Draconibacterium halophilum: one gene and its partner. Each later gene encodes a partner of the first gene's protein in a complex. Links are inferred from orthologs where the notes say so. Each region holds a gene or a part of one and is shown on either strand. Other genes may lie near its edges.

Region 1 (11,695 bases):
TTCTGAATTCAGGTGGAGTTGATGTTGAAGGTCTTTGGTTTTCTTTTGAACTCTGGACTGAAGTATTCGGTTAATCACAATAAGTAAAAGAATAATAGTGATGACAATGGCACTAAGAAAGATAATGTATCGCCAGTAATCACTTAATTGGTTGCTTTCCTTATCGTACGCTGCAAGCCATTTGTCGTAAATTCGCTGGTATTCTCCATTTGAAAGCAATACTTCGGTTGCATTATTAATCATTGCAGCAAGCTCAACTGAATTGGCCGACAACATAAAACCCATGTTGCGTTCCAATATGCGATGATTCGTGGTTTTTATGTATTCCTTTTCATGTTGAATTACATCATACTTTCCTCCTATTCGCTGAGCAATAGCACATGTTGTATTATCATCGTCGAGAAGCTGTATTAGACTGTTGTAGTTATTGGCATAAACAAATTTTGTTGATGGATTAATACTAAGCATATACCGAACAAGAACTTCATTGTTCCATAAAGCAACAACAGGTTCTTTCATCGTTCGCAGCATTTCTATAGTAATTTTATTGTGAAAGTTGCTGTTGTAAAAGAAACAATGTGAGGTATTGATTACCGATCTGGTGTATAGATGCTTATTGTCGGGATAGCCCGGATAATGTGCTCCGGCAATGCCGTCTATCAGGTCTTCTTCCAGCATTTTATTAACGGTTTGCCAATTTGTTCCGGATATTTCAATCTGGTTATTGTAAAGCTTGTTAATAGCCTTTACCATGTCAATGTTAAATCCTACCAATTCGCCATTGTCATCGATATAATTAAACGGAGGATAATTGTTGCTGGCTCCAATTTTGTATTGAGCATTTAGGTAATAGCAATTAGTAAATACTATTACGCAAATTAAAATAATTCGCATATTGGGTTATTTTCAAACAAATCTAAAAAGTTTTTTTTGAAATTTTAATTCTTGTTAAATTTAAACATATTAACGAATGTTGAAAATTAAGTTTACAAAATGATTGAAAAAAGTATAAAAATTATTCAGAAAGAGGTTGAGGATCGATTAACGGAGGTATTTGGCGAAAATGTAAACATTGCTTCAGCTACATCTTTATCGGGTGGATGTATTAATCATGCTTCGAAAATAGATACAAATTGCGGCAGCTTCTTTCTAAAATGGAACTCGGATTGCGAAAGCGATTTATTTACCCGTGAGGCAGAAAGTTTAAATGAACTTAGTAAGGCGACAGACGGTACAGTATGTGTTCCAAAAGTATTTTGTACAAAAGAGATCGATGAAACCCCTGCTTTTTTAGTAATGGAATATATGGTGCCGGGAGCTACAGATCAATCCGAACGGTTGGGAAGAGGATTAGCGCTCGTTCATAAGTATCAGCAAAACGAATATGGATTTTATTCAGATAATTACTGTGGGGCAACTACCCAGAATAATACGCGGGAAAAAAGCTGGGTGAAATTTTATCGGGATAATAGATTATACTTTTTATTGAAAATGATTCAGGAAGCCAGAGGAATAGATAGTTCTCAAATGAGATTGTTTGAATCGTTACTGGATCGGTTAGAGGTGTTGATTCCGAATGAAGAAAAAGCTTCGTTAATTCATGGCGATTTATGGTCGGGAAATTATATGTTAACGAATAACGGGCCGGTGTTAATCGATCCGGCAGCCAGTTATTCTCATCGCGAAATGGAGTTTGGAATTGTTACTATGTTTGGCGGTTTCTCTTCGCAATTTTTTGCTGCCTACAACGAAGTTTTTCCTCTCGATTCAGACTGGAGAGAAAGAAACCAGCTGTATCAATTGTACCATGTGCTTAATCATTATTATTTATTTGGAGGCGCTTATTTGTCACAGGCAGTTGCCATTGCAAAACGGTATTTATAAACTTCTTTTCGCGCAATTACTTGTATTTGTAAGGTTTGTTTTTGTAACTTATAAGTTATAATACAAAAGGTTACAGCAATGAAAGATGAAGTTTTTGAGATACCGTACAGAGCTGAGCTTTGTTATAAGAAGAACAAAGGATTGATATTGCCGGAGGATGTACCTTATATTGGTATGGGAGCTTCGCATATTGCAACACAAGCTTTTCGTTATATGGGAATAAACTTTTTCCCTGAAAAAGCAGCGGAATATTTTAATTACCTGTTAAAGTACAAAGAGCCGGATAAAGGCGTACTTATTTCTCAATCGGGACAAAGTTCTGAAACGATATGGTGTGCCGATTATTTTAAGTCATTTATAGCTGTTGTAAACAACGAAAAAAGTGCTTTGGGAAATCACCCGAATTGCTCGAAAAAAGTATTGTTGTATTCGGGAGTAGAAAATCATATAGCCACAAAAACTTACATTAATACATTATTGGTTTTGTATTTAGGCTTTGGTTTTGATCCGGCTGAAGCAGTAGAGGCATTAAAAAAATATCAGACAGGTTTTGAAGAGGTAGGAACAGAGATTGGTGCAAAAATATATTCGCGCACAAAACGAAAAAAACGTTGTTGTGTATATATTCTTGGTAACGGTCCAAATGTTGCTACGGCAAAGGTTGCCGCTCTTGTACTTAGCCAGGTTATGCGTAGGCCGGTTTTAAGCATGTCGGTTTCGCAATACGAACATGGTTTTATTGAAACGGCCAAAGACTCAATGGTTATTGCCATTAACCATGAAGGGCGCGAGCATAACCGTACAAAAAAGCTACTAAAAAAAGTAAATAGCGCAGGTGCCGAAACATACGAACTATGTAATAAATATGTTGAAAGCATATTTAGTCCGCTTACCTTACCCATCCCATTTTATTTTGCTGCTGAATACTTATCGCAGAAACTAAAAGTTAAAACACTCTTTCAGGTAGGCGATAAAGTGGTAAGTAAAGTTACTATTGATAAAAATTATGAGTAAAGCCATTGTTGCCACTTTGCTTATACCAAATTGAACACAATATGCCACATATAAATTTGTTCTTTTCCGTTTCTACTGCGTTGAAAAATAATAACGTAGCTAAGGCTATGCTATAATTTTCCGCCTTGTACAATCGAAAAATAACCAGAATATCCAATACGGCATTTTATCATCAAATTGGTATTATTGTTTAAATTAGCCCCAAAACCAAATTCCGATTTTAATGATCGCACAAAAGGCTAAGGAAATTACCCCGTTTATTGTAATGGAGGTTCTTGAGAAGGCTGCCGAAATGGAGCAGCAGGGAATAAATGTTATTCATCTTGAAGTTGGAGAACCCGATTTTGATGTTCCTAAATGTGTGTTGGAGGCTGAACAAAAAGCTTTTGATGAAGGCCGGACGCATTATACACACAGTCTTGGCGATCCTGAACTGCGCAAACAAATTGCTGAAAAATACAAGGATGAGTATAACGTTTCTGTTTCGCCCGAGCAGATAATTGTAACGTCGGGAAGTTCGCCAGCTATTTTATTAACCCTGGGTGTGCTTTGCGAAAACGATGATGAAGTAATTATTTCTGACCCCGGTTATGCTTGTTATGCCAATTTTATCCGGTTTATTGGGGCTAAACCAATAAATGTCCCGGTTTATGAGGAGGATGGTTTTCAATATCGTTACGAGGAAATTAAAAAGCGCATTACCAACAGAACCCGCGCAATAATGATAAACAGCCCTATGAATCCGACAGGAAACCTATTGTCGGTTGATTTGATGAGAGAGCTGGTAACTTTTGATATCCCAATAATTTCTGACGAGATATACCACGGTCTGGTTTACGAAGATCGTGCCCATTCCATTTTGGAAGTTACAGATAAAGCCTTTGTGTTAAACGGATTCTCGAAACGTTATGCCATGACCGGTCTTCGCCTGGGTTATGTAATTGCTCCAAAAGAATATGTAAGATGTATGCAAAAAATTCAGCAGAACCTGTTTATTTGTGCCGGTTCTACCACACAGCGTGCCGGAATTGAAGCGTTAAAAAATGCAGGTGATGAAATAGAAGAGATGCGCTTAATCTATGATAAAAGGCGTAAGTATTTGATTAAACGACTAACCGAATTGGGATTCGACATTAAAGTAAAACCTACGGGAGCCTTTTATGTAATGGTAAATGCAAAACATATTTCAAACGATAGTTACAAGCTGGCTTTTGATATACTAGAGAAAGCCCATGTTGGAGTTACTCCCGGCATCGATTTTGGGGCTAATGGTGAAGGATTTCTGCGCTTCTCGTATGCCAATTCAATCGAGAATATTAAAGAAGGTATGGACCGATTACAAAACTACCTGGCCAAATTTCACAATAAAGCTAAGGATTAAATCGGTCGAAATGAACGATCTCTTCAATGGGTTTGCGCTTTTTATCCGGTCTGCTGCTGTTGGGATAGCCCACAGGAATCAATGCAATAGGCTCGATGTTATTCGGAAGTTGCAGCAGCTCGGAACAACTGTTTACATCAAAATTACATACCCAGCAGGTTCCCAAGCCCAGTTCAGTGGCTTTTAAGGTAATATGGTCGATGGCGATTGCCAGGTCGATATCTGCTGAGTCTTTTCCATCTGAAGCCCGTTTCCACGACTGAGAAAGATCGGCACAAGCTACAATAATTACCGGTGCTGAGCGAAACCAACTGCGGTCGTAACAATCATAGATTTGCGTTAAAACCTCTTTGTCTTGCACTACAACAAATTGCCAGGGCTGAAAATTAACGGCCGAAGGAGCCATCCTGCCGGCTTCTATTAGGTCTAAAATGAGTGTCTTTTCTACTTTGATGTCTTTATAATCCCTTACGGAGTATCTGTTTTTAATGATTTCTGACAAATTCATATATAAAGATAAAATTTTTCTTGTTTTAAAAGTGTAAGCAAAATACGGCTTTTCTATCAATTTTTTATCCGTTTTTCAAATTTAAAAAATCAGAGTGTAAGAGAAAAATGATTTGTACTTAATGTCTTTTATTTTCAATGTTTTAGTGGCGATTAAAATGTGTTTTAGAGCATCGATATTTCCGATTGCAGCATTGAAAATAATACGTCATTTGCACGGAAATTAAACAATAAGAAAAATTAAAGTTGAACCTTAAATTTTAATGTCATGAGAAAAGTAAATTTTATAATCGCAATTATTACAGTTATTGTAATGGCAAGCTCGGTTGCCAACGCCACCGGAATACGTACCGAATTTAATGAATTTGAATTTACCCTTGTTGACGATTTGTACATGGGCAAAAAAGTTGATGCAATTTGGACCTTAAGTTACGACAAATCGGAAAAACCGGTTACCGTTGTTAAAAGAAACACTATTGAGGGAACTGAATATGTGGTAAGTTCAGAGTTCTTTGCTGTTCGTTATGTGGCTTCGGCATCGGGTTTTGGTGCAAAACAAGTTCGCAAATCATGGTGTAATGTAGATAACAAAATAAACCATGCAGTTATTAATCAGGATCAATTAAAGAATCAGGAGATCATTTCGCCAAACAAGGTTGATGATAAAATGGCTTTGGGCTTAATTGCAAGCTATCTTCCTGATTTGTTAAATGATGGATATACGCACTTACTCAATTAATAGCAATACATAGAATAGAAGTAATTTTAATTCGAAAGCCATCCGTATTACGGGTGGCTTTTTTTATTGACATTCATCGATGAGAGGTGGCTATAAATTTGTTTCATCCCTTCATTGCTTGGTGATGTTTATCAGGGAAGTTGATTTTGAAGTTCACCAAACGATGGTGGATTATTGTAACTGTTTTTTTATTCTCGTGAAGTTGCGACATCATGTTTGAAGTTGTTTTCAAGCCGACACGAGGCCGCGAAAAGCTGCATGAAGCTGAATTTTAGCAATCGAAAACCTAAAAAAGCACAAAAATTTTGTCGATAAAATCAGCCGTTGACTGATAGTGTGAAATTGCATGAAACGCCGGTTGTTTTGCTTACCTTCAATGGGGATTTTTATTTAAAGGATATGCATGTCTTTTAATTGCAGATTGAAAGTAAATTATCGAAATAAATATTAAAATGAAAAAAGCAACATTATTCTGTGAACGGAATCTGTTTTATAGCAAGGCTTTTGCATGTCACCAAAATGTAATTCGTGCGTCACTACAGTACAAATAATAATGAAAACAATTACAGTCAGAAAACAAAAATTTAGAGTCATGAAAAAATTAAATTTATTATCCGTATTGGTTTTAGCATTCGTGCTAGTTTCAGTTAGTGCATCAGCAACAGGCGTACGTACTCAATTTAAATCGTTCGAGATTGAAGAAGTTGATAATCTATACATGGGAAAAACAGTAAAGGCACTTTGGACAGTAAGTTACAGTAACGAAGAAGAGCCGGTAACAGTTGTAAAACGTAAAACTCTTGAGGGCGTTGAGTATGTTGTACATTCAAAACATTTCCAGGTAAGCTACGCTTCAACCAACGAAGGATTTGGTGCGAAAGAAACCAGAAGAGCTTGGAGCGAAGTTCCTAAACGAATCTCACGCGCAGTAATCAGCAAAGAAGAACTGCAGCGTCAGCGAATCATTACACCTAATAAAGTAGATGATGAAAAAGCATTGGGATTAATTGCAAGTTATTTGCCCGACCTTATTAACGATGGTTATACACATCTTTTAAACTAAACAGCAAATTTTATTTCATAGAGTAATTTTGAAGGAACCGCGAGCGATCGCGGTTTTTTTATATGCAGCCACATACAAATCCGTCGGCCAAACTGTCTAGCACCTCTTTCTCTTCTTTTTTCTCCGCATCAGTACCTTTACAATTAAAACAAACCGGCATGTTAATAACCGGGTTCAGTTCTGAATTGCCAGAAGTGATTGCTTTCTTACACAAAAAACAGGTATTTTTTAAATCTCTCATCCGAAATGTTTGTGTCAAAAATATTAAAAATGCCTAAAAAACTGTTCTTACACCTGTCTGAAAGTCAAAAGTGCGTATGCGCATATGACAGTGATATTGTCAGATAATAGGCCTCAAAACTGTTAATGTGTCTGGAAAAATGAGCTAAAACTATTTGGCATAATTATTAGTAATAAGTAAATCGAATGTTTTTTTAGCCTGTACAATTAATTACATTTGCACAGGTTTTATATAATTTAAAGATAAGTTGCACAGATGGCATTTGTAAATAAGATCCTGGGGAAACTTCTGGGAAACAAATCGGAGCGGGATATTAAGGAAATAACTCCTATCATCGATAAAATAAAAGCGGAATACGATAGAATCACCAAATTATCAAATGATGATCTTAGGGCCGAGTCGGCGAAATTAAAGCAGGCAATTGCTGATCGTATTAAACCTGAAGAGGATGAAATTGCTGCATTAAAAATAGAAGTTGAAGAGGTTGAAATTCAGGAAAGCGAAAAGATATACGAGCGCATTGATAAGCTGGAAGAAAAGATAGTTGAGAAAATCGAAGAAGTACTCAATGAAATACTTCCAACAGCTTTTGCAGTTGTAAAAGATACAGCTCGCCGGTTTTTCGAAAATGAGAGCATTGAGGTTACAGCCAACGATTTTGACCGCGATCTTTCAGCAACCCGCGACAGCATAAAAATTAATGGCGATAAAGCCATCTGGGAGAATAGTTGGATAGCCGGTGGAACCAGGGTAACCTGGAACATGATTCACTACGATGTTCAGCTGATTGGTGGAGTAGTTCTTCATCGTGGTAATATTGCAGAGATGGCAACCGGTGAAGGGAAAACACTTGTGGCTACATTACCGGTATTCTTGAATGCGCTCACCGGAAAAGGGGTGCATATTGTTACGGTTAACGACTACCTGTCGAAACGTGATGCCGAGTGGATGGGGCCAATGTACGAGTTCCACGGTTTATCGGTTGATTGTGTTGATAAACACCAACCAAACTCTGAAGCCCGAAGAAAAGCATACAACGCCGATATCACTTTTGGTACAAATAACGAATTTGGTTTCGATTATCTGCGCGATAACATGGCCATTAATCCGGAAGATTTGGTGCAGCGCAAACATCATTATGCCATTGTCGACGAGGTTGACTCGGTTTTGGTTGATGATGCACGTACGCCGCTTATTATTTCCGGGCCGGTGCCAAAAGGCGATAATCAGCAGTTTGAAGAACTTAAAGGATATGTAGAGAAATTATACAAGGCGCAACGCGAATTGACAAATAAGATATTTATCGATGCCAAACGCCTGCTAACAAAGCCCGATGCTACTTCCGAAGAGAAAAAAGAAGGAGGTTTGCTTTTACTGCGCGCCCACAAGGGGATGCCTAAAAATAAATCCATCATTAAGTTTCTGAGTGAGGAAGGCATAAAAGCTGTTATGCAAAAAACAGAGAATCTGTACATGCAGGAGAACAGCAAAAATATGCATATTGTTACCGACCCGCTTTATTTTGTCATCGAGGAAAAACAAAATTCAGTTGAGCTAACCGATAAAGGTATCGACTTGGTATCGAAAGGTTTTGAGGATGCTGAATTCTTCGTTCTCCCTGATATGGGAGGAATAATGGCAGAGCTGGAAAACAGCGAAATGTCGCCCGACGAGTTAGTGGTTGAAAAAGATAAGCTATTACAGGACTACGCTGTTAAGTCGGAACGTGTTCATACCATAAACCAGTTGTTAAAAGCATATACCATGTTTGAAAAAGATGTGGAATATGTGGTTATGGACAACAAGGTGAAAATTGTAGACGAGCAGACCGGACGTATTATGGAAGGTCGTCGTTATTCCGATGGTTTACACCAGGCAATTGAAGCCAAAGAACAGGTGAAAGTTGAAGCGGCAACGCAAACTTTTGCAACCATTACGCTTCAGAACTATTTCAGAATGTATCACAAGCTGGCCGGTATGACCGGTACTGCGGAAACAGAAGCAGGAGAATTCTGGGATATTTACGAATTGGAAGTAGTGGTAATTCCTACCAACCGTCCGATTGTTCGCGACGATAGGGAAGACCTGGTTTTCAAAACGAAACGGGAAAAATACAATGCCGTTAGCGACGAGATTGTTGAACTAAACAAAAAAGGTCGTCCGGTATTGGTGGGTACTACCTCTGTTGAAATTTCGGAGTTGCTTAGCCGAATGCTGAAAATAAAAGGAATTAAGCACAACGTTTTGAACGCGAAGTTGCATGCTCGCGAAGCAGATATTGTTGCTGAAGCCGGTCAGGCCGGAGGAGTAACAATTGCAACAAACATGGCTGGTCGTGGTACTGATATTAAGCTGTCAGATGAGGTGAAAAAGGCCGGAGGTTTGGCAATTATTGGTACCGAGCGTCATGATTCGAGACGTGTTGACAGACAGCTGCGAGGACGAGCAGGACGACAAGGAGATCCGGGGTCTTCGCAATTCTATGTGTCGCTTGAAGATAATCTGATGCGTTTATTTGGCTCCGATCGTATTTCCGGAGTTATGGACAAACTCGGGTTGGAAGACGGGGAGGTGATTCAGCATTCAATGATCTCTAAATCGATCGAAAGAGCACAACGAAAAGTCGAGGAGAATAACTTCGGAATTCGTAAACGATTGTTGGAATACGATGATGTGATGAACTCGCAGCGTGAAGTGATCTACAAAAAACGTCGTCATGCATTATACGGAGAACGTTTGGAAGTTGATGTGCTGAATATGATGTACGATTCGGTTGAAGAGCTGGTAAATGAATACCACGGTTCTGATATGTTCGAAGATTTCAACATGGAACTATTGCGATTGCTTTCGTTGGAATCGCCTGTTAATCAGGATGAATTTAAGAGTATGGCCGCCGCGGATATATCCCAACGTATTTATGAAAAGATGATCAACAATTACAACCGTAAAGTTGATACTATTGCGCAGCAGGCTTTTCCGGTTATAAAAAATGTATACGAAACAAAAAAAGAGGTTTATAAAAATATTGTTGTTCCTATTACCGATGGTAAACGCGTATTCCAGATTATTTGTAACCTTGAAAAAGCTTACGATAATAAGGGTAAAGAGTTGGTGAAATCGTACCAGAAACAGATTGTGTTAAATACAATTGATGAATCATGGAAAGAACAACTCCGCGAGATGGACGATTTGAAACAATCGGTGCAAAATGCTACTTACGAGCAAAAAGACCCGTTGTTGATCTACAAGTTTGAGTCGTTTAACCTGTTTAAAATAATGGTTGCCAAGGTGAATAAAGATGTTGTTTCTACCTTAATGAAAGGACAGATTCCTATTCAGAATCCCGATCAGGTGCGTGAGGCAGAAACACGAAGAAAGACGGACATGAGCCGTTATAAAACCCAAAAATCGGAACTCCCTTCGGCTGAAAATGCCATGGAAGGTGCCAATACAAATACGGGCGAAAAGGCAAAACCTCAGCCTGTTAAAGTTGAAAAACGTGTTGGACGTAACGATCCGTGTCCTTGCGGAAGCGGTAAAAAATACAAACAATGCCACGGAAGAGGTGGTGCTTAATAATCAAACTACATGATGAATATGATCAGTTTGCTGAACTTCATTCACTGGAATGTTGATCCTGAAATATTTAGCCTCGGGCCCCTGTCGATACGTTGGTATGGTTTATTGTTTGCCACAGGATTTTTAATTGGCTACTACATTGGCGAGAAAATGTTAAAGTCGGAAAATGTAAGTCAGAAATGGATCGACAGTCTGTTTTTTTACATTATAATTGCAACCGTTGTGGGCGCCCGACTTGGCCACGTTATCTTTTATGGCTGGGATTATTATTCGCAAAATCCGGGTGAAATAATAAAGGTGTGGCACGGAGGATTGGCCAGTCACGGTGGTGCGCTTGGTATTTTAATTGCCATGTATCTGCACTCAAAGTTTGTAACCAAACGAACCATGTTATGGACACTGGACCGGATTGTTGTCCCAACTGCATTAGTAGCAGCTTTTATTCGTACCGGCAACCTCATGAATTCTGAAATTTATGGTATTCAAACAACATTGCCCTGGGGGATAATATTCGAAAGAAATGGCGAAACCGTTGCTAAACATCCTACACAGATATACGAAGCGCTAGCTTATCTTATTTCATTTGGTGTGTTAATGTTTTTGTATTGGAAAACAAGTGCAAAAAATCGTCCGGGATTGTTAATGGGAGCATTTTTTGTATTCATCTTTTTAGCGCGTTTCTTTATCGAGTTTATAAAAGAAGACCAGGAAGCATTTGAAGCCGGCATGGCATTGAACATGGGGCAGTGGTTAAGTGTTCCATTTGTATTAATTGGTGCATTTTTGGTTTTCCGGGCAATAAAGAAACCCGAGGTGGTTTTTAAGAATAGTAAAAATTAATGTTAAAACTAAATAGAGGAGTAGCAAGTATTTTGTTAGAGTTTTGAAAAAGACTTATTTTGCAGCTCATTAAGAATTAAAGAAGTATGTTAGAGATAGGAAAATATAAAATGGTGAAGTTGACGTACGACCTACGTATCGACGACGAGCAGGGAGAATTGGTTGAGCAGGCAAATACAGAGCAACCTTTAGAGTTCCTTTACGGAGCAGGAATGATGCTACCAAAGTTCGAATCTGAATTGATCGGTTTGAAACAAGACGATCCTTTCAATATTAAAATTGCCAGCACTGATGCATATGGCGCAGTAAACAACGAAGCAGTTGTTGAGTTGCCTAAAAATGTATTTTTAGTGAATGGTGAATTCGACGCAGAATTGATTAAAGTTGGTAATACTGTGCCAATGATGAGTAGTAACGGCCAGCGATTAAACGGGTTAGTTTTAGAAA
Region 2 (15,774 bases), 1.1 Mb from region 1 along the record:
GAGAATCAGAATATTGCAGAAGGAGATCGTGTTTTAACCATCGTGCCAGAAGATGTGGGCGAAGTGATTGGTAAGGTAGAACTTCCTGTTCGGGGATCGGGAAAGGTAAAAGAAGGGTTGGATGTAAACGTGAAATTCGACAATTACCCTTACATGGAATACGGTTTGGTGCGCGGTAAAGTAAAAAGTGTTTCGCTGGTACCCGAAGATAGTTTTTATATGGTAGAAATCATTTTTCCTAACGGTTTGGTAACCAATTACAATAATATATTGCAAATGCAAAGTCAGTTAATGGGGCAAGCCGAAGTTATAACCGAAGATCTGCGTCTTATTCAGCGCATTTTTAACCCATTAAAATCGCTTTGGAAGGAAAGGATAAATCAGTGATCTTTGTTCCATCTCAGCTGCAATTTGCATTTAGAAATATTCACCTTATTAATTGTGGGCTGGCGATTGTAAAATTGAATATGAAAGAAATGCTAAGTCCGTTGTTCTTTTTTCCCGGAATCGTCCTTTCTTCGTCGTTCTACAAGCTTCTCTCTCTCAATCCTTTTCAATCTTAATTTTTTCAAAAAAAAGATTAAAACCTATTGTGCTTTGATTAAAATTTGTACTTTTGCGAGCCGTTTTTAGGGGGAAAGTGCGCTTTTTCGTCTCGAAACGATTGATAATTAAGGATTTTTGCATAATTTTGCAGTCCATTTTGAATAAAGATTATTAACTATATAAAAAACAGGTAGTTATGCCAACTATTCAACAGTTAGTTAGAAAAGGAAGACAAGTTAAAGTCGAGAAAAGTAAGTCTCGGGCTTTAGATTCATGCCCACAACGTCGTGGAGTATGTGTTCGTGTTTATACCACTACGCCAAAGAAACCTAACTCGGCAATGCGTAAAGTTGCAAGGGTAAGGTTAACCAATGGCAAAGAAGTGAATGCTTACATACCGGGTGAAGGCCACAATCTTCAGGAGCACTCAATTGTGCTTGTTCGTGGAGGTAGGGTGAAAGACCTTCCGGGTGTACGTTACCACTTAATTCGCGGTGCATTGGATACCGCCGGTGTTGAAGGTCGTCTTCAGCGTCGTTCGAAATATGGTGCGAAAAAACCGAAAAAATAAACAAGTAAAAAGAGTAATTAACTACGTTATTTTCAGTGGTTTGGTTGAGTAAGGAATTCTCTCGATTGTCTTCCGGAGATGAACTGAAGACCGCCTAAGGGCAGCCGATTTAGATAACACTAAAAAGTTTTAAAATGAGAAAGTCAAAACCAAAGAAGAGGATTTTGTTACCAGATCCAAAATTTAATGATGTTCTGGTAACTCGCTTTGTAAACGACCTGATGGTACATGGTAAAAAATCTACAGCTTACAGCATTTTCTACGATACTATGGATCTGATAGAAAAACGCATGAAAGATGCAGAGCAATCACCACTTGAAGTTTGGAAAAAAGCATTGGAGAACATTACTCCAAATGTAGAGGTTAAGAGTCGCCGTGTTGGTGGTGCTACATTCCAGGTTCCAATGGAAGTTCGTCAGGAAAGAAAAAATGCCATCAGCATGAAGAATATGATCATATTTGCCCGTAAACGCTCGGGAAAATCAATGGCTGATAAATTATCTGCAGAGATTATTGCTGCTTTTAATGAAGAAGGTGGAGCATTCAAGAGAAAAGAAGATACGCACAGAATGGCAGAAGCTAACCGTGCATTCGCACACTTCAGATTCTAGTTTAGAGATAGTATAATATAGTTTAGTAAAATTGGTAATAGAAAATAGGTTTAAAAAATGGCTAAACAAGATCTGAAATATACCAGAAACATTGGTATTATGGCGCATATCGACGCCGGTAAAACCACTGTAACAGAAAGAATTCTGTTTTATACGGGTTTGACTCACCGTATTGGTGAGGTGCACGATGGTGCCGCTACCATGGACTGGATGGAGCAAGAGCAGGAAAGAGGTATTACTATTACTTCTGCTGCAACTACTACTTTTTGGAAGCACAAAGAGCAGGAATACAAAGTAAATATTATAGATACACCAGGACACGTTGACTTCACTGTTGAGGTTGAGCGTTCATTGAGAATCCTGGACGGAACTGTAGCATTGTTCTGCGCCGTTGGTGGTGTAGAAGCACAGTCGGAAACAGTATGGCGTCAGGCCGAAAAATATGGTGTTCCGCGTATTGCATTTGTAAATAAAATGGACCGTCAGGGTGCTGATTTCTTTAATGTTTATAAAGAAATTAAAGAAAAATTAGGTGCTAATCCGGTACCAATGCAAATTCCTATTGGTTCTGAAGAAACTTTCGAAGGGGTAATCGACCTCGTTGAAATGAAGGCAATCCGCTGGGAAGATGACGCAACAATGGGAACCAAGTATGTGCTTGATGAGATTCCTGCTGATTTGCAAGAGCAAGCTGAAGAGTGGAAAGAAAATTTGGTTGAAGCAGTAGCTGAAGTTGATGACGAGATCTTAGAACGTTATTTCGAAGATCCAGATTCAATAACTAAAGACGAAATGTTGGCTGTAATCCGTAAAGCAACTTTGGAAGGAGTAATCATTCCAATGATGTGTGGATCAGCGTTTAAAAATAAAGGTGTTCAGCGTTTGCTGGATGCTGTATGTGAGTTCTTGCCATCACCACTTGATAAAGGTGAAATTAAAGGCAAAAACCCTGTAATTGATAAAGAAGTTACACGTAAGCCTGATGCTGATGAGCCATTGGCAGCTTTGGCATTTAAAATTGCTACCGACCCATTTGTTGGTCGTTTGGCATTTATTCGTGTATATTCTGGTAAAATCGAATCGGGTTCTACTGTTTACAACTCGCGTACAGGAAAAAAAGAGCGTATCTCGCGTTTATACCAGATGCACTCTAACAAGCAAAACCCAAAAGATGTTATCGAAGCAGGTGATATTTGTGCTGCAGTAGGTTTTAAAGATATTCGTACCGGAGATACACTGGGCGACCTTAAAAACCCAATCGAGCTGGAAAGCATGGATTTCCCGGAACCGGTAATTGGTATTGCCATTGAGCCTAAGTCGCAAAAAGATGTTGACAAATTAGGAAATGGATTGGCAAAACTGGCAGAAGAAGATCCCACATTCGTTGTTCGTACCGATGAAGATTCAGGTCAGACTGTAATTCGCGGTATGGGTGAACTTCACCTTGAAATTTTGGTTGACCGTTTACGTCGCGAATTCAAGGTAGAATGTAACCAGGGAGCGCCACAAGTTGCCTACAAAGAAGCAATTACTCAGTCGGTTGAATTGCGCGAAGTATTTAAGAAACAGACAGGTGGTCGCGGTAAATTTGCCGATATTATTGTAAAGGTAGAACCTGCTGAAGAAGGAAAAGAAGGTCTTGAATTTATCGATTCGGTAAAAGGTGGACGTATTCCTCGTGAATTTATTCCTTCTGTAGAAAAAGGTTTTAAAGATGCATTGTCAAATGGTCCGTTAGCAGGATTCCCTATCGATAGCCTGAAAGTAACTTTGATTGATGGTTCGTTCCATCCTGTAGATTCAGACCAGTTATCGTTCGAGATTTGTGCTCGCCAGGCATTTAAAAGTGCTGCATCGAAAGCAAAACCTGCACTTCTTGAGCCAATTATGAATGTTGAGGTTGTTACTCCTGAGGAGTACATGGGTGATATTATTGCCGACCTTAACCGTCGTCGTGGCGAAATTGCAAGTATGGATAGCAAAGGTAACGCGAAAGTAATCGAAGCAAAAGTTCCACTGTCAGAACAATTTGGTTATGTTACCGTATTACGTACACTTTCATCGGGTCGTGCTACTTCTTCAATGGAATTTAGCCATTATGCCGAAGTGCCACGAGGTTTGGCCGAGAAAGTGTTGACAGATGTACAAGGAAGAATTGATTTATTATAATAATTTGTAACAATTTTCTCTTATGAGTCAAAAGATCAGGATTAAGCTAAAATCGTACGATCACAACTTGGTAGACAAGTCGGCTGAGAAAATCGTTAAAACCGTAAAAACTACAGGTGCTGTAGTAAGTGGTCCTATTCCACTTCCTACTCATCGCAGAGTTTTCACCGTTTTACGTTCAACCTTCGTAAATAAAAAATCGAGGGAGCAATTTCAGTTGTCATCTTACAAACGTTTGATCGACATTTATAGCTCAACCGCTAAAACAATCGACGCATTAATGAAGCTGGAGCTTCCTAGTGGCGTTGAAGTAGAAATTAAAGTTTGATAATCTAAAGTAGTCGAAAAAAATGGCTGGTATTATTGGAAAAAAAATCGGAATGACATCCGTATTCAGTGTTGAGGGGAAAAACATCCCATGCACTGTGATTGAGGCCGGACCTTGTGTAGTTACACAAGTGAAGACGGCAGAGACCGACGGCTACGAAGCGCTTCAGTTAGCTTATGGCGAGAAAAAAGACAAGCACGCCACTAAAGCTGAAGTTGGCCACTTTAAAAAGGCTGGTGTTTCACCAAAGCGCAAAGTAGTAGAGTTTCATAACACCTATCAGGAAGAGTTTGAAATGGGACAAGAGATTGATGTTAGCATCTTCGAAGAGAAGGACTATGTTGATATCATCGGAGTTTCAAAAGGTAAAGGTTTTCAGGGTGTAGTAAAACGTCACAATTTCCGTGGTGTTAATGATGCTACACACGGTCAGCACAACAGGCTGAGAGCACCTGGTTCTATCGGTGCATCATCATGGCCTTCACGCGTATTTAAAGGTATGCGTATGGCTGGTAGAGACGGTGGTAAGACAATTACTATCGAAAACCTTGAAGTAGTAAAGATTATTCCCGAGAAGAATGTAATAGTGGTAAAAGGTTCGGTACCTGGCGCCAAAGGTTCATACTTAATTATTAGAAAACAATGGAACTAAGTGTACTGAATATAGAAGGAAAAGAAACCGGAAAGAAAGTCACTTTAAACGACCAGATTTTCGGTATTGAACCCAGCGACCACGCCATTTATTTGGATGTAAAACAATACATGGCTAACCAACGCCAGGGTACAAGTAAAACTAAAGAACGGGCTGAAATAACAGGAAGCACCAAAAAGATTAAAAGACAAAAAGGTACCGGTACGGCACGTGCAGGTAGTATCAAGTCTCCTTTATTCCGAGGTGGTGGTACTATTTTTGGTCCACGTCCGCGTAACTACGGTTTCAAGCTGAACAAAAAAGTAAAGCATTTGGCCCGTAAATCAGCTTTAACTTACAAAGCAAACGATAAGAGCATCGTTGTTATTGAAGACTTCAATTTTGAAGCTCCGAAAACAAAAGAGATGGTAGCCTTACAAAGTAATCTGCAAATAGCTGAAAAAAAGGCACTTTTCGTTTTACCAACTGAAAATAATAACATATATTTGTCGTCGCGAAATTTGCGAGACGTATCGGTTGTAACTGCTTCTGAGTTAAGTACTTATCAGATTTTGAATGCAAAAGCGATTGTGCTTTGCGAAGGATCTGTTGCGAAAATTGAAGAAGCATTTAAACTTTAACGGATAAAAAAAATGGAAATATTAGTAAAACCATTAGTTACAGAAAAAATGACCGACCAGTCGGAACGTTTTAACCGTTACGGTTTTGTGGTAGCTCGCGATGCAAGTAAACCTGAAATTAAAAAAGCGGTTGAAGATCTTTATAACGTTTCGGTTGAAAGCGTGAATACCATGGTTTATGGTGGTAAAGTAAAATCGAGATACACCAAAGGCGGTATTATTACCGGTAAAACAACAACTTACAAAAAAGCTATTGTTACTTTGGTTGATGGAGATAGTATTGACTTTTATAGTAATATATAATCGTATAATTAATTAGTATTATGGCAGTAAGAAAACTGAAACCAGTAACTCCGGGTCAGAGGCACAAAGTAATTGGTGCTTTTGATACCATTACTGCATCTACGCCTGAAAAATCATTGTTGGAGCCCATTAAAAAGTCCGGTGGTCGTAATAACCAGGGACGTATGACAATGAGGTATATAGGCGGGGACATAAACGCAAATACCGTATTATCGACTTTATGCGCGATAAAGACGGTGTTGCAGCTGTAGTCGATTCAATTCAGTACGATCCAAATCGTACTGCTCGCATCGCGCTTCTGAAATACGAAGACGGTGACAAACGTTACATGATTGCGCCTAACGGGTTGCAAGTTGGCCAAACTGTAAAGAGCGGTACTGGAATCGAACCTGAAGTTGGGAATTGTCTTCCCCTGGCTGAAATACCTCTGGGTACTTTGGTACACAACATTGAACTTCATCCCGGACAGGGTGGAGTTATGGCGCGTAGTGCAGGTGCATACGCACAATTGACCTCACGTGAAGGTAAATACGCAATTTTGAAATTGCCTTCAGGCGAATCTCGTATGGTACTTACGTCCTGCAGGGCTACAGTAGGTACGGTTGGAAATACAGAACATATCGTTGAGAAATCGGGTAAAGCCGGTCGCTCGCGTTGGTTAGGAAGAAGACCTCGTGTTCGTGGTGTAGTAATGAATCCTGTCGATCACCCAATGGGTGGTGGAGAAGGTAAAAACTCAGGAGGACACCCAAGATCACGAAATGGTATGCTTGCGAAAGGTTATAAAACCCGTTCGAAGAAAAAAGCTTCCAACAAGTATATTGTAGAACGTAGGAAAAAATAAAGAGGAATAAATTATGAGTCGTTCATTAAAAAAAGGCCCTTTTATCGATTTCAAGCTAGAACGTAAAGTTGTAGCGATGAATGAATCGAACAAAAAATCGGTTGTGAAAACCTGGGCTAGAGCATCAGTAATTTCTCCTGATTTTGTAGGACACACTATTGCAGTACATAATGGAAACAAGTTCATCCCGGTATATGTCACCGAAAATATGGTGGGACACCGTTTGGGCGAATTTGCTCCAACCCGTACATTCAGGGGCATGCTGGTAATAAGAAAAGATAGGCATTAATATTTAAAAAGTAAGTACAATGGGTGCCAGAAAAAGACTAGCAGCAGAGAAAAGAAAAGAAGAGAAAAAACAACAATATTTTGCTGTTTTAAGAAACTGCCCTACATCTCCAAGGAAAATGAGGTTAGTAGCCGATATGATCCGTGGAATGGAGGTTAATAAAGCGTTAGATGTATTGAAGTATTCTTCAAAAGAAGCATCGCGCAGGGTAGAAAAACTTCTGCTTTCGGCCATCGCCAATTGGCAGGCTAAAAACGAAGGAGTTCGTTTAGAAGAAAGTGAACTTTACGTATCACAAATCATGGTAGATTCAGGTCGTATTTTGAAACGTTTACGTCCGGCTCCCCAGGGTCGTGCACACCGTATCAGAAAACGCTCGAATCACGTGACTATTTACGTAGACAGTAAAGAAAGTGTTGTTGAAGAAAACCTTAATTAATAGTACATGGGACAAAAAGTAAATCCGATAGCAAATCGTTTGGGTTTCATCAAAGGATGGGATTCAAACTGGTTCGGTGGTGATAATTACGGCGATAAGCTGGTTGAAGACCAAAAGATCAGGAAATACCTGAACGCTCGTTTGGCCAAAGCCAGCATCTCAAGAATCGTTATAGAACGTACCTTGAAGCTGATCACCATAACCGTTCATACTTCGCGACCAGGTATTATTATTGGTAAAGGAGGTCAGGAAGTTGACAAACTGAAAGAAGAATTAAAAAACATTACCAAAAAAGAGGTTCAAATCAACATTTTCGAGATCAAACGTCCTGAACTGGACGCTAAGATCGTTGCAAATAACATCGCACGTCAGCTTGAGGGTAAGATTGCTTACCGTAGAGCTGTTAAAATGTCCATCGCTTCAACCATGAGAATGGGAGCCGAAGGAATCAAGATTTTGGTTTCGGGTAGGTTAAACGGAGCAGAAATGGCACGTGCCGAGATGTATAAAGACGGCCGTACTCCGCTACATACTTTGCGTGCAGATATTGACTACGCATTGGCAGAAGCATTAACAAAAACCGGACTTATTGGAATTAAAGTTTGGATTTGTAAGGGTATGGTATATGGAAATCGCGACCTTTCTCCTAACCTCGGACAAAAGTCCGGACGTGGTGGAAACAGAGGTGGTGGTAACCGCAACCGTCGTAGAAAATAGTGGTTTAACACTCATAATCTAAAAAAGGATGTTACAGCCAAAAAAAGTAAAATTTAGAAGAGTACAAAAGGGCCGAATGAAAGGTAACGCACAACGCGGAAACCAATTGGCATTTGGTTCATTTGGAATAAAGTCGTTGGAAGAGTCGTGGATTACCGGTAGGCAAATTGAAGCTGCCAGGGTTGCGGTAACACGTCACATGCAACGTCGTGGACAAATTTGGATCCGAATATTCCCCGATAAACCGATTACCAAAAAGCCAGCCGAAGTAAGGATGGGTAAAGGTAAAGGTGCTCCTGAAGGATTTGTTGCTCCGATAGCTCCGGGCCGTATTATTATTGAAGCTGATGGTGTTCCGTTAGGAATGGCTAAAGAAGCTTTAAGACTAGCAGCTCAGAAACTACCGGTAAAAACAAAGTTTATGGTTAGACGTGATTATGTTGAAGAATAAAATTAGGTGAATCATGAAAGTAAGTGAAATCAAAGAAATGGCGATCAACGAAATCGTTGAGCGTCTGCAGATTGAAAAAGAAAATCTTGTTCGCCTAAGAATGAATCATGCCGTATCGCCGCTTGAGAATCCTAACAAAATTAAGGAAACTAAAGCAGCCATTGCACGCTTGAATACAATTCTTCGCGAAAGAGAATTAAACGAAAATCAGAAGTAATTCAACGATGGAAAATAAAGTAAGAAATCTCAGAAAGGAGAGAGTCGGGGTCGTTGTTAGTGATAAAATGGACAAATCGATTGTGGTTGCTGAAAAACGCAAGGAAAAGCACCCGATCTATGGTAAGTTCGTTAACAAAACTACCAAGTTTCATGTCCACGATGAGAAAAATGATTGCAACATTGGCGATACAGTAAGGATTATGGAAACTCGTCCTTTAAGTAAAACCAAGTGTTGGAGAGTAGTTGAAATAATTGAAAGAGCTAAGTAATCATGGTACAACAAGAATCAAGATGTTCAGTAGCCGATAATAGTGGAGCAAAAGAAGTTTTGGTGATCCGTGTATTAGGCGGAACACGTAAACGATATGCTTCGTTAGGCGACACTGTTGTGGTTACTGTAAAAAGTGCACTTGCCGGAGGCGAGATGAAAAAAGGTACTGTATCACGCGCAATTGTTGTACGTACGAAAAAAGAAAATCGTCGTCAAGACGGTTCTTATATTCGTTTCGACGATAACGCAGTAGTACTTCTTAACAGCGCAAACGAAATGCGGGGAACTCGTATTTTCGGGCCGGTAGCACGTGAATTACGCGAGAAGAATATGAAAATTATTTCACTCGCTCCAGAAGTATTGTAATAAGAAAAAAGCTCAAAATGCAGAAAAAGTTACACATAAAAAAAGGTGACACTGTGGTTGTGATCGCTGGTAACAGTAAAGGCCAAAAAGGTCGTGTACTGGAAGTGATCCGAAAAACCGACAGAGCAATAGTTGAAGGTGTGAACATGATGAAAAAGCATACCAAACCTAACGCGGAAGCGCCACAGGGAGGTATTGTTGAACAGGAAGCACCGGTGCATATTTCCAACCTTATGTTGGTTGATCCTAAAACAGGTGAAGCCACACGTATTGCAAGGAAATTGAATGACGATGGTAAATTAGTTCGTATTTCGAAAAAATCAGGAGAGGAGATAAAGTAATGGCTTACGTACCAACTCTTAAGAAGAAATATCAGGAAGAAATTATCCCTGCCTTAAAGAAAGAGTATGATTACTCTTCTGTAATGCAGGTTCCGAAATTAGAAAAGATCATCCTTAACCAGGGTGTTGGAGCAGCAATCGCCGACAAAAAACTGATCGACGTAGCAACAACCGAAATGACAATGATAGCCGGCCAGAAAGCCGTACAAACAATGTCAAAAAAGGATATCTCTAATTTCAAATTGAGAAAGAAAATGCCAATTGGCGTGCGTGTTACATTGCGTCGCGACCAAATGTATGAATTCTTAGATCGTTTAATTGCTGTGGCACTGCCACGTATTCGCGACTTTAAAGGTATCGAAAGCAAAATGGACGGTCGTGGAAACTACACACTTGGCGTTCCGGAACAAATAATTTTCCCGGAGATCGTACTTGATAAAGTTAGTAAGATCAACGGAATGAATGTTACCTTTGTCACTTCTGCACAAACCGATGAAGAAGGTTTTGCTTTGTTGAAAGAATTAGGTCTACCATTTAAAAATGTTAAAAAGAACTAGTAATGGCTAAAGAATCAATGAAGGCACGCGAAGTGAAACGTGCAAAATTAGTTGAGAAATACGCCGAAAAACGTGCCAAGCTGAAAGCTGAAGGCGATTGGGAAGGTTTGCAAAAACTACCTAAAAATTCGTCGAGAGTACGTTTGCACAATCGTTGTAAACTAAGCGGACGTCCGAAAGGATATATGCGCCAATTCGGTATCAGCAGGATTGATTTTAGGGAAATGGCCTCAAACGGCTTAATTCCTGGAGTTAAAAAGGCAAGTTGGTAATCGTTAAAAGAAACTTGAAAAATGAGTAAAGTAACAGATCCAATAGCAGATTATCTGACAAGGGTAAGAAATGCAATTATGGCAAAAAACCGTGTAGTTGACATTCCAGCTTCAAACTTAAAAAAAGAAATAACCAAACTCTTAAAAGAGAAAGGTTACATCTTAAACTACAAATTTGAAGAAGGTGTTGGCGTTCAGGGTAATATTAAAATTGCGTTGAAATACAATACAGAAACAAAAGTATCTGCAATAAAAGCGTTAAAACGCATTAGTAAACCAGGTTTGCGTCAATACTGCGATTCCGCAAGTATTCCACGCGTACTAAATGGTTTAGGCATAGCAATAATCTCTACCTCTAAAGGTGTAATTACCGATAAAGAAGCTCGTGAGCAAAAAGTAGGTGGAGAAGTATTATGTTACGTGTATTAATAGGGAGGAACAGTCATGTCAAGAATAGGAAAATTACCCATTTCAATACCAGCAGGAGTAGAAGTAAAAGTTAACGACAATGTTGTTAGCGTAAAAGGACCTCTGGGTGAATTGACTCAGCAAGTTGATCCGTCAATCGATGTTGCAGTAGAAGATGCAACAATCGAAGTTAAAAGAAACGGCGAATCAAAACGCGAAAAGTCAATGCACGGACTGTACCGATCTTTGATCTATAACATGGTGGAAGGCGTATCGAAAGGATACGAAATAAAAATGGAATTAGTTGGTGTAGGTTATCGTGCAGAAGTATTGCCAGATAACGTGCTCGACCTTGTATTAGGTTTTGCTCACCACACTTACCTGCAACTTCCATCAGAAGTAAAAGTAGAGGCTGTATCTGATAAACGTAGTACTCCAAGTGTGACTCTAAAAAGTCACGACAAACAATTAATTGGTCAGGTGGCCGCGAAAATCAGATCATTCCGTAAACCTGAACCTTACAAAGGAAAAGGTATTAAGTTTGTTGGCGAAGAATTGAGGCGTAAAGCTGGTAAAGCCGCTGCAAAATAATTTTTTAAGATTAATTATTATGGCATTAACAAAAGTTCAAAGGCGAGCAAGAATAAAAAGTCGCGTACGCACAGTTGTTTCCGGCACAGCAGAACGTCCAAGATTAAGTGTTTACAGAAGTAACAAACAAATCTACGTTCAAGTTATCGACGATGCACAAGGAACAACTTTGTTGGCAGTTTCATCTTCAGATAAAGGTATCGCAGGAAACAGCGGATCAAAATCTGAAAAGGCTGCGATGGTTGGTAAAGCAGTTGCTGAAAAAGCACTGGCAGCCGGAATTACTGAAGTTGTATTCGACAGAGGTGGTAATTTATACCACGGAAGAGTAAAACAATTAGCTGACGCTGCCCGCGAAGGTGGCCTTAAATTCTAATACATTATGGCGAAAGTAAGTAATAAAGTAAAAACAAGCGACCTGGAATTAAAAGACAGGTTGGTAGCCATTAACCGTGTAACCAAAGTAACAAAAGGGGACGTACATTTAGTTTTTCTGCCATTGTTATCGTTGGAAACGAGGATGGAATTGTAGGTTGGGGCCTTGGAAAAGCAAGTGAAGTAACTACTGCAATTTCAAAAGGTGTTGACGCAGCTAAAAAGAACCTGGTAAAAGTTCCGGTTATTAACGGAACAATACCACACGAACAAATTGCAAAATTTGGGGGAGCTAACATCCTGTTAAAACCTGCTTCATCGGGTACTGGTCTTAAGGCTGGTGGTGCGATGCGTGCAGTACTGGAAAGTGCCGGTATTAATGACGTTTTGGCGAAGTCAAAAGGTTCATCAAATCCGCACAACCTGGTAAAAGCTACAATGACTGCTTTAACCGAGTTAAGGGATGCTTATATGGTGGCAGAACACAGAGGTGTATCAGTGGAAAAAGTTTTTAAAGGATAACAGAGTTATGGCGAAATTAAAAATAACACAAGTAAAAAGTGGTATCGGTTCAACAAAACGACAAAAAGCAACATTGGAGTCGTTAGGGTTGAAAAAATTAAACCAACCTGTTGTTCACGAAGCTACCCCTCAAATTGTTGGTATGGCTAACAAATTGAGTCATTTACTGTCTATAGAAGAAGTGAAGTAATATTTCAAACTATTGAAATTATGAAACGGGTCTTGAGTACTCGAGACCCGTTCCATCTTATTCAATTGAATATAAAAATATTTAATAAGATGAATTTAAGCAACTTACAACCTGCAGAAGGATCGACTAAAACAACAAAACGAATTGGTCGTGGTCAGGGCACAGGCCGTGGCGGCACATCAACTCGTGGTCATAAAGGTCAAAAGTCGCGTTCAGGTTATTCAAGGAAAATCGGTTTCGAAGGTGGTCAAATGCCTTTGCAACGTGTAGTTCCAAAAATGGGATTTAAAAACATCAATCGTGTTGAATACAAAGCGATCAACCTTGATGTATTAGAGAACATTGCTACAAAGAATAACCTGACAGTAATTGACAAAGCATCCTTAATTAAAGCAGGTATCGTGTCGAAAAACGAGAACATTAAAATTCTCGGCGGTGGTATTTTAACTAAAAAATTAGACGTTAAAGCCAACGCATTTTCAAAAAGCGCGAAAGAAGCAATAGAAAAATTAGAAGGAACAACCGAAATACTTTAAACCGTAATGAAACGATTTATAGAGACCCTAAAGAATATTTATAAGATTGAAGATCTAAGGTTCAGAATTGGAACAACAATGTTTTTCCTGTTAATTTACAGGTTAGGTTCGTTTGTTTCGCTTCCGGGAATTGATCCGGCTCAGTTACAAAACCTGCAAAATCAGACTTCTGATGGATTGTTGGGATTGATTAACATGTTTTCGGGTGGTGCATTTGCACAGGCTTCAGTCTTTGCTTTAGGAATTATGCCGTATATTTCTGCCTCAATTGTTATCCAGTTAATGGGTATCGCAGTTCCCTATTTCCAGAGGTTGCAGAAAGAGGGAGAGTCAGGAAGAAGGAAAATTAATCAGATTACACGTTATTTAACCGTGTTAATTCTGATTCCACAAGCATCGGCATATCTAACCAATCTACACATGCAGTTACCCGATTCGGCTTTCGCAATGCAAGGAATATGGTTTAACGCCCCTTCTATTGTGATTTTAACAGCTGGGTCAATGTTTGTATTATGGTTGGGAGAACGTATTACCGATAAAGGAATTGGTAATGGTATCTCACTAATCATTATGATTGGTATTATTGCTCGTTTACCAATGGCCGTGGTTCAAGAATTTGGAGCACGTGTTACTGGTGGAGGTTTAGTAATGTTCCTGGTAGAGTTTGTTATTCTGTTCGTCGTGTTTATGGCATCAATTGCCCTGGTACAGGGAACCCGTAGGATTCCGGTTCAGTATGCGAAACGAATTGTTGGTAACAAACAATATGGCGGAGTACGTCAGTACATCCCTCTGAAAGTTAATGCCGCAGGTGTAATGCCTATCATTTTTGCGCAAGCAATTATGATGGTGCCTATTACCATTGTTGGTGTTGCTAATTCTGAAAATCTGCGTGGTGTGGCGGCTGCCTTATCAAACATCACTGGATTTTGGTATAATTTAACACAATTTTTATTAGTGGTAGCTTTTACGTATTTTTACACAGCTATTACTATTAACCCAACGCAAATGGCAGAAGACATGAAGAAAAACGGAGGTTTTATACCGGGTGTTAAGCCAGGAAAGAAAACTGTAGAATTTCTTGATGCCGTTATGTCGCGTATAACCTTACCGGGTTCCATTTTCTTAGGACTGGTAACAATTATGCCGGCATTTGCTATGATGATTGGGATTAGCCAGTCGTTTGCCCTGTTTTATGGGGGTACATCGCTGTTAATCCTTGTTGGTGTAGTGTTAGATACCCTGCAGCAGATTGAAAGTCACCTCTTGATGCGCCATTACGACGGCTTGATGCAATCAGGCCGAATTAAGGGACGTCCGGGGCTTGGAGGAATGTAAGACAAATTGTAACGAGATTATTGGTAAACAACTTATTCAAAAAAATTTAAAAGAGGATTTTTATGGCAAAACAACCATCCATAGAACAAGATGGAACAATTATAGAAGCATTATCGAACGCTATGTTTCGGGTAGAACTGGAAAACGGTCACGTGATCACAGGACATATCTCGGGGAAAATGCGGATGCATTATATTAAAATTTTGCCAGGGGATAAAGTAAAAGTCGAAATGTCTCCTTACGATTTAACTAAAGGTAGAATTACGTTTAGGTATAAAAACTAAAGATTGTATTTGAAACGAGTCCCGATAAATGTCGGACATCGATACAAAAAATTAAAAAATAATAAAGATGAAAACTCGTGTTTCAGTTAAAAAACGTAGCGAAGACTGCAAAATCATCCGCAGAAAAGGACGTTTGTATGTGATTAATAAAAAGAACCCTAAGTTTAAACAACGTCAGGGGTAATTAATCTTTTAAAAGAAGAATTTTATGGCACGTATAGTAGGTGTTGATATTCCAAGTAATAAAAGAGGTGAGGTTGCACTTACCTATATTTATGGTATTGGCCGCAGCAGGGCTGTCACAATCCTTGAAAAAGCAGGTGTAAAAAGTAACGTAAAAGTTCAGGATTGGAAGGACGAAGATTTAGCAGCTGTACGTGAAGTTATCGGTGATAGCTTCAAAGTAGAAGGTGAGCTAAGATCAGAAGTTCAGATGAACATTAAACGTTTAATGGATATTGGTTGTTACCGTGGTATTCGTCATCGTATCGGTTTGCCGGTTCGCGGACAAAGCACAAAAAACAACGCACGTACCCGTAAAGGTAAACGTAAAACTGTTGCGAATAAAAAAATGGCCACTAAATAAGGAATTTGAGTTATGGCAAAAAAAACAGGATCAAGTAGAAAGAGAACTGTGGTTGTGGAAGCCAATGGTATGGCTCATATCCACTCGTCTTTCAACAATATTATTGTTACGCTGACAAACATGAACGGAGAGGTTATCTCTTGGTCGTCAGCTGGAAAAAAAGGATTCCGTGGTTCGAAAAAGAATACTCCTTATGCGGCTCAGGTAGCTTCAGAAGAATGTTCTAAAACTGCTTATGACCTTGGACTGCGTAAAGTTAAGGTATATGTTAAAGGGCCTGGTAACGGTCGTGAATCTGCAATTAGGGCAATGGCTACCATTGGTATCCAGGTTACTGAAATTGTTGATGTAACACCGCTTCCGCACAACGGTTGCAGG

Evidence for each region.
Region 2: the proteins of secA (region 1) and secY are in contact, whole or in part, in a crystal structure (PDB 3DIN), measured with the Thermotoga maritima proteins. The link is inferred for Draconibacterium halophilum from one-to-one orthologs. Residues at the interface, in WP_004082002.1 of Thermotoga maritima: Glu261, Ala262, Arg263, Lys300, Ala301, Arg302, Thr303, Ile304, Ile305, Leu323, Tyr324, Asp325, Pro326, Val329, Ser330, Tyr333, Ile336, Lys340, Phe345, Val349, Glu363, Phe364, Tyr374, Ser375, Gly376, Gly377, Glu393, Ile395, Thr482, Ser483; in WP_004081795.1 of Thermotoga maritima: Glu108, Gly109, Glu110, Glu111, Ala236, Glu237, Arg238, Arg239, Ile240, Thr241, Ile242, Gln243, Tyr244, Ala245, Arg246, Arg247, Val248, Thr249, Gly250, Arg251, Arg252, Val253, Tyr254, Gly256, Ala257, Ser258, Thr259, Tyr260, Leu261, Pro262.

Annotation. Positions count from the first base shown.
Region 1 is NZ_CP048409.1:2,689,920-2,701,614, forward strand. The notes cover bases 6,747-10,605. They hold secA (preprotein translocase subunit SecA), read left to right. Parts: upstream 6,747-7,084; coding sequence 7,085-10,405; downstream 10,406-10,605. Other genes in these bases: G0Q07_RS10795 (hypothetical protein), read right to left, coding at 6,747-6,802; lgt (prolipoprotein diacylglyceryl transferase), read left to right, coding at 10,418-10,605. Outside these bases: G0Q07_RS10760 (ATP-binding protein), read right to left, coding at 1-894; G0Q07_RS10765 (fructosamine kinase family protein), read left to right, coding at 994-1,884; G0Q07_RS10770 (SIS domain-containing protein), read left to right, coding at 1,963-2,898; G0Q07_RS10775 (pyridoxal phosphate-dependent aminotransferase), read left to right, coding at 3,122-4,279; G0Q07_RS10780 (nitroreductase family protein), read right to left, coding at 4,269-4,787; G0Q07_RS10785 (hypothetical protein), read left to right, coding at 5,055-5,525; G0Q07_RS10790 (hypothetical protein), read left to right, coding at 6,118-6,588; more of G0Q07_RS10795, read right to left, coding at 6,647-6,746; more of lgt, read left to right, coding at 10,606-11,248; G0Q07_RS10810 (FKBP-type peptidyl-prolyl cis-trans isomerase), read left to right, coding at 11,335-11,695. UniProt on the Escherichia coli protein: Required for protein export, interacts with the SecYEG preprotein conducting channel.
Region 2 is NZ_CP048409.1:1,567,108-1,582,881, forward strand. What follows is about bases 12,502-15,360. They hold secY (preprotein translocase subunit SecY), read left to right. Parts: upstream 12,502-13,194; coding sequence 13,195-14,526; downstream 14,527-15,360. Other genes in these bases: rpmD (50S ribosomal protein L30), read left to right, coding at 12,502-12,652; rplO (50S ribosomal protein L15), read left to right, coding at 12,742-13,188; infA (translation initiation factor IF-1), read left to right, coding at 14,589-14,810; rpmJ (50S ribosomal protein L36), read left to right, coding at 14,878-14,994; rpsM (30S ribosomal protein S13), read left to right, coding at 15,019-15,360. In the rest of the region: G0Q07_RS06260 (HlyD family secretion protein), read left to right, coding at 1-387; rpsL (30S ribosomal protein S12), read left to right, coding at 743-1,117; rpsG (30S ribosomal protein S7), read left to right, coding at 1,252-1,728; fusA (elongation factor G), read left to right, coding at 1,786-3,897; rpsJ (30S ribosomal protein S10), read left to right, coding at 3,920-4,225; rplC (50S ribosomal protein L3), read left to right, coding at 4,248-4,877; rplD (50S ribosomal protein L4), read left to right, coding at 4,868-5,497; rplW (50S ribosomal protein L23), read left to right, coding at 5,510-5,800; G0Q07_RS21390 (hypothetical protein), read left to right, coding at 5,821-6,051; rplB (50S ribosomal protein L2), read left to right, coding at 6,021-6,644; rplV (50S ribosomal protein L22), read left to right, coding at 6,953-7,372; rpsC (30S ribosomal protein S3), read left to right, coding at 7,379-8,089; rplP (50S ribosomal protein L16), read left to right, coding at 8,118-8,540; rpmC (50S ribosomal protein L29), read left to right, coding at 8,554-8,757; rpsQ (30S ribosomal protein S17), read left to right, coding at 8,765-9,028; rplN (50S ribosomal protein L14), read left to right, coding at 9,031-9,396; and 11 more genes. UniProt on the Escherichia coli protein: The central subunit of the protein translocation channel SecYEG. Consists of two halves formed by TMs 1-5 and 6-10.